2 regions of the Rhodococcus sp. B50 genome follow, and region 2 is predicted to be linked to the other one. Evidence: riboswitches for the same ligand, from Rfam matches in the RefSeq annotation. Region 2 holds a riboswitch; the other holds the start of a gene.
The links. Region 2 has a riboswitch for cyclic di-AMP ahead of GON09_RS03005 (C40 family peptidase). Riboswitches for the same ligand answer to the same signal wherever they lie in the genome.
Positions count from the first base shown of each region.

Region 1 (8,963 bases), 2.3 Mb from region 2:
GACCCCACCACCTTCGACGAGCTCGGACGCGTCACCGTGCACCGGGAGGGCCACGCCGTGGCGAAACTCAACGAGCTCGAGTGCGCTGAGGACGGCAGCGTCTACGCGAACGTCTGGCAGACGGACGAGATCGTGCGGATCGATCCGTCCACCGGCCGGGTGGAGGCGCGGATCGACGCGGCTCCGTTGCGTGATCGGTTGCCCGAGGGAGCCGCCGTGGACGTTCTCAACGGCATCGCGCAGATCCCGGGAACCGATCGGTTCCTGGTGACGGGTAAGTACTGGCCGACGCTGTTCGAAGTGCGTTTCGCGGGGTGATCCGGGTGGCATACCGATCGCGACACGCGTCACCCGGGCCACGAGCCGCCCTTGTGTTACAGCCGCTACCGCGTGGGGAAGAATCGAAGACGTGACCGAACCGGACGAGCGACCCGCCCCCGAAGGAGCAGATCGACCTGCCCCGGGTTCGCAGCATCCGGGATACAGCAACTACCCGCCTTCCCGCCGCGTCTCGGGACGTCGCACTCCCCTGCCACCCCTGCATCCCGTCGACCACCTGCGCCGACCTCCGGGTGCGTCGGGTGCCGATCGTGGGGAGTCCTCGTCCGGCACCGACGCACCGCGCGCTCCGCGCATGCCGCGGAAGCTGACGGTCACGCGGGTCGCGGCGCTGCGCAGCCGCGAACTCACCTCGAAGGGCATCGCGACGTTCCGCCGGGCGGCCACAGCCGACGGCGCCGACAAGTCGGGACTGACCGCGCTCACCTACGCGACGATGGCGAACTTCGCCTCCGACGCGGCGATCGCCGTCGCCCTCGCGAACACCCTGTTCTTCTCGGCGGCCACCGGGGAGGACAAGACGAAGGTCGCGCTGTATCTGCTCATCACGATCGCGCCGTTCGCGATCATTGCGCCGCTCATCGGGCCGCTGCTCGATCGATTGCAGCACGGTCGCCGCCTCGCGCTGGCGACGTCCTTCGCGCTGCGCACGGTGCTCGCGGTGGTGCTCGTGTTCAACTTCGACAGCTGGCTGTTGTATCCGGCCGCCCTGGGCATGATGGTGCTGAGCAAATCGTTCGCGGTGCTCAAATCCGCAGTGACACCGCGCGTCCTGCCACCGGAGATCGATCTGGTGCGGGTGAACTCCAGGCTGACGGTCTTCGGCCTGGTCGGCGGCACGATCGGCGCCGGCGCGGTCGCGGCGGCCGCCGCGTGGGCGTTCGGGTCGGCGGGAGCGTTGTGGCTGTGCGCCGGGATCACCGCCTTCGGCGCCTATCTGAGCATGCGCATCCCGGCCTGGGTCGAGGTCACCGAGGGCGAGGTTCCGGCGACGTTGTCGTACCACCGCTCCGATGCACGCACCGAGGTGCTGCATTCCGACACCGTCACCGAAGTGATCGTCACCAAGTCCGGGAAACGGAAACAGCCCCTCGGGCGAGCCGTCGTGACCGGGTTGTGGGGCAACGGCACGATCCGCATCCTCACCGGCTTCCTGACCCTGTTCATGGCGTTCGTCGCGAAGAACACGACCGGACAGGATCCGCTCATGCAGGCCGCGATGCTCGGTGGTGTCGGCGCCGCCGCCGCGGTCGGCAACTTCGCCGGCAATGCGACCGGCGCGCGACTCGCGCTGGGGCGGCCCGCCCTGATCGTCGTGCGGTGCACCGCTGCAGTCGTGGTCGTGGCCGCCGTGGTCGCCGCGACCGGCCATGTCCTGGCCGCAGCGCTGGCGGCGCTCGTCGCGGCGTGCGCCAGCGCGCTGGCGAAGGTCTCGCTCGACGCCTCCCTCCAGCAGGACCTCCCCGAGGAATCGATCGCGTCGGGATTCGGACGGTCCGAGACGGTCCTGCAGCTCAGCTGGGTGTTCGGCGGGGCGATGGGTGTGCTGTTGCCCACCGAACTGTGGCTCGGATTCGCTGTGATCTCCGTGGCGCTGGTTCTCGGATTCGCACAAACGGTGCTGACATACCGTGGGGGGACGTTGCTACCGGGATTCGGCGGCCGTCGACCCGAACGCGTCTCCACCGAGACGGCTGCCGGGCGAAGACGCACCGGCGGATCCCCCACCGAAGATTGGAACAGTTGAGTTGCAGGCTCGGACGAAGAAGACTCTCGCGCTGCTAGTGGTGGCCCTGGTGGTCGTGGTAGCGGGAGTGGCCGCCACGGTGTGGAAACTGGTCGATTCGGCCGAGCCCACGCTCCCGACCATCACCGCGTACGCCCGGGGGGAGACCGTGACGGTCGATCCCGCGCAGCACTGCAATCTCTACCTCGAGGACTGCGTGGAGAACCCCATCGGTCAGCTCGACGTGCCGGCGGGCTACCCGCTGCAGTTGTCGCTCCCGACGGAGATCTCCGATGCTCCGTGGCGCATCCTCACCGTCTACGGCGATACGCAGACCGGCCAGACCTACATCGACGGTGCCATGTTCGAGGCGGGTGCACGGCGGACGCTCACCGTGGAGAGCTCTCCTGAGCTGCAACTGCTCGGCGTCGAGATCCAGTTGCCGTCGGCCGTGGTCGACGAGGCCGGTGAACCGATTGCGCACGCCGTCTGGGCCGTGAAGACCTTCTGAGCCCGGCCGCACGAACGACAGGCCGCCCTCGCCGGTAGCGAGGGCGGCCTGTCGTGTTTCGTCCCTAGTGGTCGAGCTCGCGCGCGATCGCCCGCATGACCTCGGAGATGCGCTGCCCGGTCTTGCGGTCGGGATAACGCCCGCGCCGCAGATCAGGCTGTACCGCTGCTTCGAGCAGCTTGATCATGTCCTCGACCATGCCGTGCAGCTCGTCCGGTGCGCGGCGCTTCTGCTGGGCAGGAGCCTCGCGGCGTCCCTGCCGCAGCGTGGGTTGCTCGAGGAGCTCGACCTTGAGCGCCTGCGGACCCCGGCGACCCACCGCCATACCGAACTCGACGCGCTGGCCGGGCTTGAGCGCCTCCACTCCCTCGGGGAGCGCGGAGGCGCGCACGTAGACGTCCTCACCCTCGTCCTGGGACAGGAAGCCGAAGCCCTTTTCGACGTCGTACCACTTCACCTTGCCGGTCGGCACCGCGCTCACCTGCTCCTCGACAGCTGTGCCCCGGACGGGGCAACCCGTTTACCATGCAAAACAACGCGCCCCGACTCGGTCGAGCGGGACGCGTGGACGCTCCTCAGTGTACCTGCAGGGGTGTGCGTCCCCCCGAATCGTCTTCCCGCTCCCGGACGTCACCACGGGACTCCGCGACGACTACCGTGGTCACGTGGGTACTTCATCTTCGGATTCGTCTGCCGCCCCGCGTAACGGCCTCCTGAAGGCCGCGATCGTGTGCTTCGCCGTCGGCGTGGTGGCCGTCCTCGCCATCTTCCTCACCCCGTTGATCACCGACGGCAAGCCCGGGCTCGTGCTGTATCTGCTGACCCTCGCCTGGCCGCTCGGCTTCGCGCTCGCCATCGCTTTCGCGCTGAGCTCGGGCCGGCGCGCACGGAACGGAGATCGGACATGAGGATCCTCCTCAACATCATCTGGCTGATCTTCGGCGGCCTGTGGCTCGCGCTCGGCTACTTCGCGGCCGGTCTGATCTGCTGCATCCTCATCATCACCATCCCCTTCGGGATCGCGTCGTTCCGCATCGGCGTCTACGCGTTGTGGCCGTTCGGCAAGACGACGGTCGACAAGCCGACGGCCGGCACCGCGTCGCTGATCGGCAATGTCATCTGGATCGTGGTCGCCGGCATCTGGCTGGCTCTCGGACACATCGCCACGGCGATCGCCATGGCTGTCACGATCATCGGTATCCCGCTCGCGATCGCGAACCTCAAGATGATCCCGATCTCCCTGATGCCCCTGGGGAAGGAGATCGTCCCTGTGGATTCCCGTCCGAGTTACATGTGATCTTAATCACATAACAAGGAGATAACAGGCGGGACTCGAAACGGATTTTCGGGTACCCGAACCCCACTACCTGGGACTTTATTCCCTGGTCCGCGCCGCGCGTCTCTGTCGCCGCGTGAATCGGCGCGTTATCAATTGGTGACACTTCGCCCTCGGAACCGTTACCGTCATGTCCGGTCGAACCGCCAGGCTCGGCCGGTCCGGAACCGCCGCGCCAAATTCCTGTCCCGTGGTTCCGGAAATCCCGACGAACGATCCACAGGGGACAGGAAACGGGGGACCCACCGGTCTCCCAGGAACCGATCGGCCCACAGCCGGACGGTGTCCAGGAGGCCCGGGCCGACGCAACCGCGACGGCCCTCGGGGTGAAGCCGAAGGCGCTCCCAACGGAGCGACACGGCCGGGCAACCTCTTCAGCCCGAACCCGACAGCTGACCTCGTAGGTGCGTACGGAGAGGAACACGGAACCGACATGAGCGGACGCCATCGCAAGCCCACCAATACCGGTCGTACCGTCGCGAAGTTCGCGCTGACGGGTGCAGTCCTCGGCGTCACGGGTGTCGCGTTCAGCGGCACCGCCGCTGCCGCCCCCGACTCCGACTGGGACCGCCTCGCACAGTGCGAGTCCGGCGGAAACTGGGGAATCAACACCGGCAACGGCTACCACGGTGGCCTGCAGTTCTCGCCGAGCACCTGGAACGCCTACGGCGGCCAGGAATACGCTGCCTCGGCCAGCCAGGCCAGCCGTGAACAGCAGATCGCCGTCGCCGAGCGTGTCCTCGCCGGGCAGGGCTGGGGCGCATGGCCCTCCTGCTCGTCGAGCCTCGGACTGTCGAGCGCGCCCACCCAGCGCTCCGTCGACGCGGCCCCGAGCGCTCCCGCCGAGACCCCGGCGCCGAGCATCGAGAACGCTGTTCCACAGCTTCCGGAGACCCCCGCTCTCCCCGCCGAGGTCCAGGGCATCCTGGCCGGCTTCGAGCAGGGCGTCACCGCCCTCCAGGACGCCGGCGTCGAGCTCGACCCGAACATCTTGGACGCCGTTCGCGCGGTGCTCCCGCAGTAACACCCCGAACATCCCGGAAAGGCCCCGCACCACTGATGGTGCGGGGCCTTTCCGCATCCGGAACCCGCATGTATCTCTACGAACGACGACGCCCGGCCCCTGGGAAAGGGACCGGGCGTCGTACGGAAGAATCGATTCGGTGATCTGCGATCAGCGGTTGATCACCGTCTTCGGGTGCGTGTAGGGCAGGTCCTCGACCGGCAACGGAAACACGGTGTCCTCACCGTAGGGGGAGAGCGGACCGGATCGCGTGGACGACAGTTCGGTGACAGCGTGCTCACCGTCGGCCAGCTCGGGCCATCCGTGGTCGACGTAATGCTTTTTCGAAGAGGTAGCCATGCGCTCATTTTGGCAGGTGAGTTCGGGGCCTGCTACCGCAGGTCTCTAATCTGGAGGGGATGTCCCCGACCACGCCCGCTCCCGACACCGCCTCGGACTCCCTCGCCCGCTGGCTGGCAGGTCGACGCGACACGGATCTCGCTGCCACGCTGCGCGCCCGGCCCGACCTCGTGGTGCCGCCACCGGCAAGCATGAACGTGCTCGCCAACCGGGCGCAGCAACGCGCCTCGGTGTTCCGTGCGGCCGACGAACTCGACACCGCCACCTTCGGAATCATCGAGGTGCTGGCGCGTCTCGGAGCGGTCGAATCCCCTGTGTCCCGGGCCGCCGTACTCGACGAGGTGTCCGGCCGGATCAGCGCGAGGAATCTCGACCGGATCCTGTCCGCTCTGCGCTCGTTGCTTCTCGTCTGGGGACCCACCGACGAGTTGCGGGTCGCCGCTGCCGCCGTGGACGCCGTCCCGTGGCGCGTGGGACGCAGCAGCGACGCCACCGGTCCGTCCCGGCAGGAACTCGACGATCTCCTTGCGGCGCTACCCCCCGAGCAACGCAGCATCCTCGACACCTTGTCCCGCACGTCCCCGATCGGCCGTACCCGCGACGCCGCGACCGGAACGCCCGCCGATCGGCCCGTGCAGAAACTGCTCGCCGCCGGACTGCTCTTCCGTATCGACGACGAGACCGTCGAACTCCCCCACCGGGTGGGCCAGGCGCTGCGCGACGACGCCCCCTTCGACCCGGCGGCACTCACTCCCCCGCGCGCGCCGAAGCCCACCCGGTCGACTGCCGACGTCAACGCGACCGCCGCCGGCGCCGCCCTCGAACTGCTGCGGCACTGCGAGGACGTCCTCGACACCCTCGGTGCGCAACCTGCCCCCGTCCTCAAGGCCGGGGGACTCGGTGTCCGCGAACTGCATCGCGTCGGGAAGGTTGTCGGTCTCGACGACGAAAAGACGGCTCTGGTCGTCGAGGTCCTCGCCGGCGCCGGGCTGATCGCGCGCGGCCTACCCGACCCGCCCACCCCCGGCGACGACGATCACTGGGCCCCGACCACCGCCACCGACGCGTGGCTCGCCGCCTCCCCGGCCTACCGCTGGGCAGTCCTGGCCGGCGCCTGGCTCGATCTGCCGCGGCGCCCCTGGCTGATCGGCCGGCGCGACCCGAACGACAAACCGGTCGCCGCTCTCTCCGACGAGGTGAAGTCCCCCACCGCCACCCGCGACCGGCGACTCCTGCTCGACGTCCTCTCCGAGGTGCCGGCGGCGGGATCGGACGTCGCCGATCTCCGTGCGGCTGCGGCGTGGCGTCGTCCTCGCTGGGCGGGGCGCTTCGACACGACGAGCGTCGTGGAAACCGTGCGTGAGGCGACGACCCTCGGTCTCGTCGCGCACGGCATGCTCGCGTCGCCCGGCAAGGCGCTGCTGCACGGTGGCGACGCCGAGGCCGAGATGGCTGCCGTGCTGCCCGAACCCGTCGACTACGTGCTCGTCCAGGCCGACCTGACGGTCGTCGCCCCCGGACCTCTCGTCCCCCGACTCGGCGAGCGGATCGCGCTCGTGGCGGACGTCGAATCGGCCGGTGCCGCGACCGTCTACCGGATCGGCGACAGCAGCATCCGGCGCGCGCTCGACGCCGGTCTCGGCGCGAGCGACCTGCACGATCTGTTCGCGACGCATTCCCGCACTCCGGTGCCGCAGTCGCTCACCTACCTGATCGACGACGTCGCGCGTCGCCACGGACGCCTGCGCGCAGGTGTCGCGACGTCCTTCGTCCGCGCCGACGACCCTGCCCTCCTCACCGAGGTGTTGTCCGCCCCGGTCGCCGCGATGCTCGCTCTGCGTGCGGTTGCCCCGACCGTCGCGATCTCGCAGGCGCCGCTCGCCGAGGTACTCACCGAGCTGCGTTCCGCGGGCTTCGCTCCAGCCGGAGAGGACGCTTCGGGAGCGATCGTGGATCTACGGCCCCGAGGGGCCCGTGTCGCGATGCCACGCGCCCGGGCCCGTTACGCCGGACCGACCGCGCCGAGCGACGAGCAGCTCGACACTCTGGTGCGTACGCTGCGCGCCGGCGACCGTGCGGAGACCGCGACACCGACGGCCTCGGCGCGCGGTGACGGCAGCAGGTCCGGGGGCGCGGCGACTCTCGCGCTACTGCAGCTCGCCGTGCACGGCAAGCGCAGCGTCACCCTCGGCTACGTCGACGCCCAAGGGGTGGCGACGCGGCGGATCGTCGACCCGGTGTCGGTGGGCGGCGGACAGGTGCAGGCATTCGACCCGGCGACCGGCTCGGTGCGCAGTTTCGTGCTGCACCGCGTCACCTCGGTGGCACTCGTCGACTGACGACGGAACGCGTGCGGCCGTCAGATACTCGACGGCAGGTCGCGCACGAGCGTGAACGGTGACGCCGCAATCCGCGACGCCGGCGTCGCCACGAACGTGAGACCGAGCAGCGTCCCCTCGTCGACGGGCCGGAACTCGTCGCGCACCCAGCGCCACGGTACCGGCCCGCCCGCTCCGTACGACACGACGATCGCGTTGCGCCCGTCGAGCCACGACGGTTCGAGCGCGACCCGCATGGGCAGCACCTCGCGCAGGGCGCCGTCTCCGTCGTCGAGGAGGTTCACCGCACTTCCGCCGTCGGCGAACCGCTTGCCGTACCAGCGGGGCATCCCCCCGAGCGCGATGGCCCGGGGCGCGGCGACCCTCAGCGCAGCCGGTCCGACGAAGACGGCCCGGTACGTGCCGGCGGCCGGAAGTGCGTCGGCGTGCAGCATCCGGAATCGTTCCTGCAGTCCGCGTATCGATCGCGGCAGCACGTCGGTGTCCCGTGTCGTCATGAGTTCTCCTCGGTGGTGTGCACGAATGTGGTTGTGGCGGTGTGGTCATCGGGTACACGACGCGCGGCGTAGCGCGCCGCGAAGCGTTCGGCCATCGCCGTGATGGTGAGCGACGGGTTGACACCGACGTTGGCGGGGATCGCGGAACCGTCCACGACATAGAGACCCGGATGCCCGAACACCTGGTGGTCGGTGTCGATCACGCCGTCCGTTGCGTCGGTGCCCATCGACGCACCTCCGAGGATATGCGCGGTGATGGATTTGCCACCGACGCTCTCGAGCAACAGGTTCAGTGGTCGTCCGCCGATCGACTCGGCGAACGACCGGGCGACAGCGTTCGCCTGGGGCAGGTAACTCGGCGCCTGCAGACCGGGTACCGCGCGCGAGCGCAGCACGCGCCGCCAGGGTCGCACCGGCGACCGGTCGAACACCAGCCGGATCTCGTTCTCCACGTCCTGCATCACCGTGAACACACTGAGCCGCCGAATAAAGTTGCGCGCGAACATCGTCCGCAGTTGCAGGGCCGGTCGCGACGCCAGGGCCCGCAGCGCCGCCCGCCGTCGACGGCGGGGATCGTCACCGTCCACCAAGGGTCCGAGCTGCAGCCGCATGTGCCATCCCCCGACGTAGCGGTTCTGGGTGACGTGGGTGCGGTCGTCCGGGTAGAACTCGCTCGAGATCGTCGGCCCACGGGTGAGGTCGACATCGACGTCGTCGGCGAGCACGGCGGTGATCGCCTCGGAGTTCGTGCGCACCCCGACGCCGAGACGCTGCGACACGTTCGGCAGTCCCCCGTTCTCCCGCGACCGGAACAACAGTTCCACGGTGCCGAGGACACCCGCGGCGAGGACG
Region 1 covers NZ_WPAG02000002.1:2,847,664-2,856,626, forward strand. The annotation lists gene GON09_RS13440 (glutaminyl-peptide cyclotransferase) at 1-318, shown strand, start outside; gene GON09_RS13445 (MFS transporter) at 410-2,086, shown strand; gene GON09_RS13450 (DUF2771 domain-containing protein) at 2,088-2,576, shown strand; gene GON09_RS13455 (cold-shock protein) at 2,641-3,048, opposite strand; gene GON09_RS13460 (hypothetical protein) at 3,242-3,484, shown strand; gene GON09_RS13465 (YccF domain-containing protein) at 3,481-3,873, shown strand; cyclic di-AMP (ydaO/yuaA leader) riboswitch at 4,161-4,335, shown strand; gene GON09_RS13470 (resuscitation-promoting factor Rpf1 domain-containing protein) at 4,346-4,936, shown strand; gene GON09_RS13475 (hypothetical protein) at 5,087-5,275, opposite strand; gene GON09_RS13480 (helicase-associated domain-containing protein) at 5,335-7,614, shown strand; gene GON09_RS13485 (hypothetical protein) at 7,635-8,111, opposite strand; gene GON09_RS13490 (GMC oxidoreductase) at 8,108-8,963, opposite strand, start outside.
Region 1: another riboswitch for cyclic di-AMP. It lies ahead of GON09_RS13470 (resuscitation-promoting factor Rpf1 domain-containing protein); the one in region 2 lies ahead of GON09_RS03005 (C40 family peptidase).

Region 2 (8,963 bases):
AGCCATCGCGCGACCAGGCCGATCTCTTCCGGGGACGCGCCGCGCAGTGGTCCCGGTGACGGCCGTACCGTCTCGGCACCGGCGACGATCGCGTCCACGACGGGCATCGGCCGCACCCCGCGCGGTGCCACGCCGGCGGACGCGAGCCGGCCTGCGCGGATCACGGCGAACTCCCATCCGCCCTCGGCCCGCGGACGCGCCGCGACGAGTTCGTCGACGGCCGCCAGCGAGGCCAGGCGCTGCGTGCGCCGCAACGCGACGAGGGCCGCGGCGAGCCTGTCGCGCAGCCGGGCGGCATTCTCGAACAGCTGGTCGCGTACAAGGATGTCGAGGCGCTGGTGTACCGCCTCGACGGCGTCGTCGGCGAGGCCGCGGACGACCGCGCGCACGCCCTCGACCTGGGCCTCGTAGGCAGAGGCGTCCTGGACCCCGAAGCGGGCTGCGGCGCAACCCCCGACGGCGACGGGCGGACAGCGGTCGCCGTGCCGCGCCGTACGGCCGATCCTGCGCGTGCACGTACGCAGACCGCACATCTCCGCGAGCAGCGCCGCGACGTCCGCGGCGTCGGCACGTACCGAGAACGGGCCGATCGCATCGGGCCCGGGAGTGCGGCTCACGGCGAGGCGCGGAAACGCCTCGTCGGTGAGGATGATCCACCAGCCACGCATCGGATACTTCGACCGACGGTTGTACGGAGGGGTGTGCGCCGCGATCAGCCGGAGTTCGCGGACACCGGCTTCGAGCCCGTGGGCGCATTCGACATGATCGATGCGCGTGGTGAGTGCGACCATCTCGCGTAGTCGCGGCCGCGTCTCGGAACCCGTGAAGTAGGTACGGACGCGCCGGTGCAGGTCGACCGCCGTGCCGACGTACAACACCTCGTCGGACGGGCCCCGGAACATGTAGACGCCGGGCCTGCGCGGAAGGTGCGCGGCGAGAGCGCGTTTGGCCCGTTGCTCGGCAGTGACCACGGGCATGTAGTCGCGCAACTCGGTCAGGCTGTGGACCCCCTGGTTGCCGACCCGTTCGATGAGGGCGTGCAGCACGTCCACGGTGGCCCGTGCGTCGTCGAGCGCGCGGTGGGTGGGCAGGGTGGAAACCCGGAACAGTTCGGCCAGCGCGGAGAGCTTCACCGAGGGTGCCTCGTCGCGTCCGAGGACGCGGCGGGCCAGTTTGACGGTGCACAGCACTTGGAATCGGGGCCACGCCAGTTCGCACTTCGTGGCGGCCGCCTTGAGGAATCCGACGTCGAATCCGGCGTTGTGCGCGACGAGCACCGCTCCGGACGCGAACTCGAGAAAGGCGGGCAGCACCTCCTCGATCCTGGGGGCCGCATAGACCATCGCGGTGGTGATGCCGGTGAGTTGCACGATGTACGGCGGAATGGGACGCCCCGGATCGACGAGGGTCGCGAACTCGCCGAGCACCTCCCCGGCGCGGATCTTCACCGCACCGATCTCGGTGATGGCGTCCTCGGCCGACTTCCCTCCGGTCGTCTCGAGGTCGACGACGACGAAGGTGGTGTCGCGCAAGGGCGTGTCGAGCTCGTCGAAACCCAGTTGCACGCCGAGGGCGGATGGTTGCGGCGAGGTCATGCGGCGAGCCTAGGAAGCGGCACCGACAACCCGCCGGGCGGGCTCCCGAACACTGAAGAGACGAGGATCACACCGATTTTTCTGCCCTGGCGAGAAGTGGGCGAAGCCGACAAAAACAGACCGATCGGCCTCCGAGGGGCGCAGTCCGGCGAATCGGGCGAGCCGTTCCGGCCGGTCTTTTCGGGTAGGGATGCTCTGACCTGCCGCTTCCGGAGCGGACTCGGGCAAATGGGCAGCAGCCATCCTCGCGGCGGAGAGTGGCGGAGCAGCGCTTGTTACCGCGTCGTTATCGGACCGTGCTCCCGCGGCAGCATTCATCCGGGAATCGGCCGAAACGGTCGGGCGATGCGGCGGAGCGGTCGACTTCACCGATGCCGTTTCGTAATCTTTTCGAGACCGAGCGGAGAGTTTTCCGCCCCACCCCCGGGTCGGAGCCGCACGGTTACCGCCTAATCGCCCCTCCCGGCTTCGGGAGCGGTGAGCCGGGGACCCACGTAGTTCTTGGGGTGAATCCCCTCCGCCCGTCGCGGCGAGGGGTAGGGCTGATCTTCCGGCCCGAACCCGTCAGCTAACTCGGTCGGCGGGTGAACGGAAGAAACGGAGAACGTCCCCTCGTGGTTTCGAACAACAGCAAGCGCACCGTCCGGCGCGCCCTTGTCGCCGGTGCCATTGCTCTCGGAGCAGTCACCGTCTCGGCCGGCCCGGCGATGGCCGAGCCGATCAACATTCCCGGTGTCGGAACGTTCGACCTCCCGGCCGGTGTGACCGTGCCGCCGGAGATCGCCAACCTCGTTCCGCCGGCCGCCGAGGGTGCCCCCGCGCCTCAGGCCGAGGCCTTCACCGCACCCTTCAGCTCCGTCGGACAGCGTGCTGCCGACGCCGCACAGTCGAAGATCGGCGCGCCCTACGTCTACGGTGCGGCCGGTCCGAGCTCCTTCGACTGCTCGGGCCTCGTCCAGTGGGCTTTCAAGCAGGCCGGCCTCAGCGTGCCGCGCACGAGCTACGAGCAGGCCTCCGCCGGTACCCCCGTCGATGTCGCGGCTCTCCAGCCCGGCGACGTCGTGTCGTTCTACGACGGCAGCCACACCGGCATCTACATCGGCGGCGGCAACATCGTGCATGCCTCCACCTCGAGCCAGCCGGTCAAGATCGCGCCGCTGAACTCGATGCCGGTCGACGGAGCGCGACGCTTCTGACGGCACGTCGCCTCTGATCGGACGGCACTTCTCGCCTCCGCTCCGACGCACCATCTCCGAGAAGGGTGGGTCCGGTACGAACCGGGCCCACCCTTCTCGTATGTCTGCACGCGCGGTCCGTACGCGTGTCCGTCTCTTGCACAGAAAGCCGTCGCGTGTGATGGCTACTCGCAGGTAGACACAAACCTATGCGATTCCGTAACCTGATCGAGATCTTTGATCCGGTAGTTGCGGATGATCAAGGACGCCGGGAAAGGATGCGAGCCCTCGTGGTTTCCGACAGGACGAAGCACCTCGTGCGAATGCAGCGCAGGCCGAGAGTGCACAGCAGGCCGAGAGTACGCGCCGGGCGCCGGCCCGCGCTCGTCGTGGCCCTCGTGATGATGGTCCTCGGTTTCACTCTCGCGCCGGCGACGGCGCAACCTGCGGGGGAGAGCCCCGCCGCACGACTCGACCATCTCGCCGATCTGTCACGTCGCAGCGAGCAGGCCACCGAGGCGCTGCACGCCGCCGGCGCGGATCTCGAAGCGAAGGTCGCGGCGCAGCAGTCGGCCGACGCTCGCGCCGCCCAGGCCGACGAGGCTCTGGGTATCGCTCGCGCCGACATCGCCCGCTTCAAGCCCACCGTCGACAAGCTCGCTCGGGCCAACTACCGCGGCGCGCGCACCAACCGCCTCTTCGCCGTGATGGTGAGTGATTCGCCTCAGCAGATGCTCGACCAGATGGTGCTGCTCGACGTCCTCGGTGAGCAGACCTCGCGCGAGGTCGACGGCTTCCGGGCCGCCACTGCCGCCGCGGCCGAGGCGGCCGTGGCGGCGCAGCACGCCGCCGACGAGGCACATGCAGCCGCCGCGCAGGCCCAGACTCTCCGCGACGAACTCCAGCGGCGTCAGGCCGAACTCGAACAGCAGATCGAGGAGGTCCTTGACGCCTTCGAAGCGCTCAGCGACGCGGAGAAGGCCGAACTCGCCGGCACCCCTTTCCCGCCGGGTCTCGACGCCGAGAAGATCCTGCAGCACCTCGTCCCCGGCAGCAACGGCGCCGCACTCCGGGCGGCCCTGTCCCGCATCGGCTCCCCGTACGTCTGGGGCGCGACCGGTCCCGACCAGTTCGACTGTTCGGGACTCATGGTCTGGGCGTACAAGCAGGTCGGTAAGGCGCTTCCCCGCTCCAGTCAGGCGCAGGCGCAGGGCGGTGTCCCCGTCTCCCGCGAGAATCTGCAGCCCGGTGATCTCGTCATCTTCTACGAAGACGCCTCCCATGTCGGCATGTACGTCGGCGACGGCAACATGGTGCACGCCTCGACCTTCGGTGTACCGGTGAAGGTCCAGTCGATCGATCGCTTCCCGTTCCACAGCGCCCGCCGGTACTGATCCGCCTCCACGGCGCCACCGCCGGCCGAGGTCGCTCAGGGTGGCGCCCGGGGGTCGACCTAGACTGACGCGGTGCCCGCGCGATCGTCCTTTCCCGCCGGTACCCGCAAGTGGGAACGCCTCGGCTTGGCCGGGCTCGTGGTCGCATTGGTCACGGCGGGCCTGCTGCTGGCCGTCGACCCGGTGGACACCGACGACGTCGACAGCCGGGTACGGGCCGAACTGCAGGTCGTACTCGACGACTGGAGCCTGGCCGTCCGGACCGGCGACGACGCGTCCCTCGCGCGGCTGATCGACGCCGCATCCCCGGCGCTCCTCGCTTCCGAGCGGGAGCGCATCACGGCGATCGCGTCCGTTCCTCTCGCCGACTTCGGCTACGAACTCGCCGCCGAGCCCGCATTGCCCCTGCCGCCCGAGGACGTGGCCCGGTTCGGCGCCGACGACGTCCGGGCACATCGCGTCCACCTCCGGTTCGCCGTGGACGGCATCGACGACGTGCCCACCCGGCGACCGGTGACCGTGCTGTTCGTCCACCGGCCGCAGGGCTGGCGGATCGCCGACGATGCACCCGCCCTCGCCGGGGCGGAGACCGTCACGTGGCGGGGACCGTGGGACCACGGCCCGCTCCATGTCGCGATCGCACAGACCGCGGGCGGGCGCTCGGTCGTGGTCGGTCACCCGGACAACGCGTCGTTCGTGGACGACCTCGCCGATGACCTGCCGTCCGTGGTGGAGGCCGTCGACGACCTGTGGGGCGACACCTGGCCGCGGCGCGCGCTGATCGTCGTGACCTCGTCGCGCGAGGAGTTCTCGCACCTCGTCGGGCCGCGGCACGACGGCGACGACATCGCTGCCGTCGCGGTCTCCGACGATGTGGATCACGAGCGCGGGATCGCCACAGGTCAGCGCATCGTCTTCAATCCGGCGGCGAGTAGGCGGCTCGACGACACCTCGCGGAGAGCCGTCCTCACCCACGAGATGGTGCACGTCGCCGCGCGCGCCGGCACGGTCGACGGCTCCCCGATGTGGGTCCTCGAGGGCTTCGCCGACTACGTCGGCCACCGCACGACAGCCGACGAGGTCGACGTGCGGCGGATCGCACCGACGCTGACCCGGCAGGTTCGATCGTCGGGTGTACCGGTGTCACTGCCGGCCGACGGTGATTTCACCGGTGAACGCTCGGCGCTTGCCTACGAGACCGCCTGGTCGATCGCCGAATACATCGCCGACGAATTCGGACACGACAGTCTGATCGCCCTGTACCGTGCCCTCGCTGCGGGTCCCGTCACCGACGAGAAGCTCGACGACGTGCTCACCGGACTGCTCGGCGTCGACACCACAGAGTTCGTGGACGTCTGGGGACGCTGGCTCGGAGGTCACATCCGCGACACCCGCTGACCGGCCCGGGACCCGTCTACGCTTCCGCATCCCCCTGCTTCTACGGTGGACCCATGTCGCGGACCCTGCTGGTGACGAACGATTTCCCGCCCCGCCCCGGGGGCATCCAGTCCTATCTGCACGCCTTCGCGAACCAGTTGCCGTCCGACGACCTCGTCGTCTACGCACCGCGCTGGCGCGGCGACAGTCACGTGAAGTTCGATGCGCGGGCTCCGTTCGAGGTCGTCCGGCATCCCACGACGCTGATGTTGCCCACCCCCGACGTCGCGCGACGCGCCACCCGCCTGCTCACCGAACACGACTGCGACACCGTCTGGTTCGGAGCCGCCGCGCCGCTGGCGCTGCTGGCGCCCGTGATGCGCCGCGCCGGGGCCCACCGCATCGTCGCCAGCACACACGGCCACGAGGTGGGATGGTCCATGCTGCCCGCCGCCCGGCAGGCCCTGCGGCAGATCGGCGACCACACCGACACGGTCACCTACGTCAGCCGTTACACCCGGGGGCGCTTCGCCTCCGCCTTCGGTCCGGAGGCGGGCCTCGAACACCTGCCGTCCGGTGTCGACACCGACGCCTTCCGGCCCGATCCGGGAGCGCGTGCCGAGCTGCGGGCACGCTACGGACTCGGTGACCGGCCGACCGTGCTGTGCCTGTCGCGTCTCGTACCCCGCAAGGGGCAGGACGTGCTCATCCGCGCACTGCCCGCGATCCGCACGCGCATCGACGGTGCCGTCCTCGTCATCGTCGGCGGCGGACCGTACGAGTCACGACTGCGCGAGCTCGCCCGCCGCACCGGCGTGGAGGAACATGTCGTGTTCACCGGCACCGTGCCGGCAGCCGAACTCGCCGCGCACCACACGATCGCCGACGTGTTCGCGATGCCGTGCCGCACCCGTGGCGGCGGTCTCGACGTGGAGGGTCTGGGCATCGTGTACCTCGAGGCGTCCGCGACCGGAGTACCCGTCGTGGCGGGCAGGTCGGGTGGAGCCCCGGAGACGGTGCGGGACGGCCGGACCGGGTACGTCGTCGACGGCACAGCGGTGACGGCCGTCGCCACCGCTGTGTCCGGCATTCTCGCCGATCCCGACCGTGCCGCCGCGATGGGCGCGGCCGGCCGCGAGTGGGTGTCCACCGACTGGAGATGGGACGTCCTGGGAGCGAGATTGCGCGGATATCTCGATGCCGCGGCGCCGCCGAGCGAGACCGTGGCGCCCTCGGCGGGGTGACCGGACGGGCCGCGGACGCGATATGTGAAGCTGTCCTGCGTGAGCAGCATTCAGGTGGCGGATCAGACCTTCGTAGCGGCGCCCCCGGAGCGCATCGCCGAGGAGGTCGCGGCGCCCGATCGGTGGCGTGCATGGTGCCCCGATCTCGCGCTGACCGTACGTGAGGACCGTGCGGAGAAGGGCATCCGGTGGACGGTGTCGGGCCCGCTCGACGGGACGATGGAAGTGTGGCTCGAACCGGTCCTCGACGGCGCGGTGATCCACTACTTCCTGCACTGCGAACCGGCGGGTGTCGCACCCGAGCGCGTCGCGGGTCTCGACCTCGCCGGCATGAACCGGACGCGCCGCGTTCAGGGAAAGGTGATGGCCTTCGAGGTCAAGCAGCGTCTCGAGGCCGGTCGTCCGGCCGGTGAGCCGCCGCGCCGCTGACCGGTGAGCCGCCGCGTCACCGAAGCAACCGAAGGACCGAAGTCCCGATACCGTTGTCCGCACGGTATGTGATAGACCCTCGGAGCGGGACTGATCGGTATCCACACGAGGGGCCGAGAAAGGGAGCCGTCACCACATGGCCGAGAAGACGAAGAGGTCGATCACCATCGGCGCGCCGGCCGAGCGTGTCATGCAGGTCATCGCAGATTTCGATGCCTATCCCACGTGGGTGTCGGCCGCGAAGACCGTGGAGGTCGTGGAACACCGCCCCGACGGGCGGGCCGAGCGCGTGCGCTTCGTCCTGGACGCCGGCATCGTCAAGGACACCTACGTCCTGCGGTACAAGTGGGCGCCCGACAACCGCGCCGTGAGCTGGGAGCTCGAGAGCGGCGAGATCCAGAAGGCCCAGTCCGGCTCGTACGTGCTGACCGAGAGCGCCGACGGCACCACCGTCGTCGACTACCAGCTCACCGTGGATCTCACGATCCCGATGATCGGTCTGTTCAAGCGCAAGGCGGAGAAGGTCATCACCGACACCGCCCTGAAGGAACTCAAGAAGCAGGTGGAGGGCTGAACGTCCGGCACGCCCCGGCCCGCGTGCGGTGGTTCCTCGGCAAGGGCGGCGCCGGGAAGACGACCTTGGCCGCGGCCGAGTCGCTCGCGACCGCCCGCATGGGGGAGCGTGTGCTCGTCGTCTCGATCGATCAGGCGCACTCGCTCGGCGACGTGCTCGACCTGCCCCGGGCCACCGACGGGGACACCGGCGCGTCCGACATCCGGACCGTCGAGGAGAACCTCGACATGGTGGAGATCGATGCGCTGCAGCTGCTCCGCTCGCGCTATGCGGTCCTCGCATCGATGGCGGCGCTCGCCGGGACCCACGAACACGCGGAGCAGTTCGACCTGCCCGAGCCCGACGAACTGACCGGCCTGCCCGGCGTCCAGGAACTCCTCATGCTCTCGGAGGTCGCGCGCCTCGCGGACACCGGGAGGTGGTCCCACATCGTCGTCGACGCGCCGGCCTCGGCGGACGCCCTGCGCACCCTCGCCGCGCCACGCACGGTGGCCGACTATCTCGAGCGGATCTGGCCGCAGCACAGTCGGGTCGCGGCCACCACCGGCCCCGATCCCCGGACGGCCGTCTTCGTCGCGCTGTTCGACCGGCTGCTCTCCGGCATCGCCGCGGTACGCGACCTGCTCGACGATCGCGGACGCAGCGCCGCGGTGATCGTGGCGACGCCCGACCGCGCCGGTCGTGCCGAGCTCCGCAGGGTGCGGTCGTGGCTCGCCCTGTCCGGCATCCGTGTCGAAGCTGTCGTGATCAACGGCGTCATGCCCTCGGTAGGCGGTTCGGGTGCGGCGGCGCGACTGCTCGCCGATCAGCGGGCCGCGCACGTAGCGATCGTGGAGGAGATCGGGACGACCGTCACCGACATCCCCGTGATCGTGTGCGAGCGACGTGCAGTCGAGCCGGTAGGGTTGGCAGCTCTGGAGGAGCTCGCTACGGTGCTCCGCCGGGATGCACCCACACCCTCGCCGGACACCGGCGATCCGGTCCGGGTGCAGCACGAATCGGGAACGGGGGTGGAATCGGTGTACGCGATGCGCATGTACCTCCCACTCGCCGACCCTGCGTCCCTGACGCTCGGACGGATCGGCGACGACCTGGTCGTCGGCGCCGACGGCATGCGCCGCCGGGTGCGACTCGCGTCGGGGCTGCGCCGGTGCACGGTCTCCGAAGCCGAGTTC
Region 2 covers NZ_WPAG02000002.1:567,740-576,702, forward strand. The annotation lists gene GON09_RS03000 (DEDD exonuclease domain-containing protein) at 1-1,595, opposite strand, end outside; cyclic di-AMP (ydaO/yuaA leader) riboswitch at 2,032-2,194, shown strand; gene GON09_RS03005 (C40 family peptidase) at 2,210-2,791, shown strand; gene GON09_RS03010 (C40 family peptidase) at 3,172-4,164, shown strand; gene GON09_RS03015 (hypothetical protein) at 4,237-5,562, shown strand; gene GON09_RS03020 (glycosyltransferase family 4 protein) at 5,616-6,785, shown strand; gene GON09_RS03025 (polyketide cyclase / dehydrase and lipid transport) at 6,825-7,214, shown strand; gene GON09_RS03030 (SRPBCC family protein) at 7,351-7,788, shown strand; gene GON09_RS03035 (ArsA family ATPase) at 7,812-8,963, shown strand, end outside.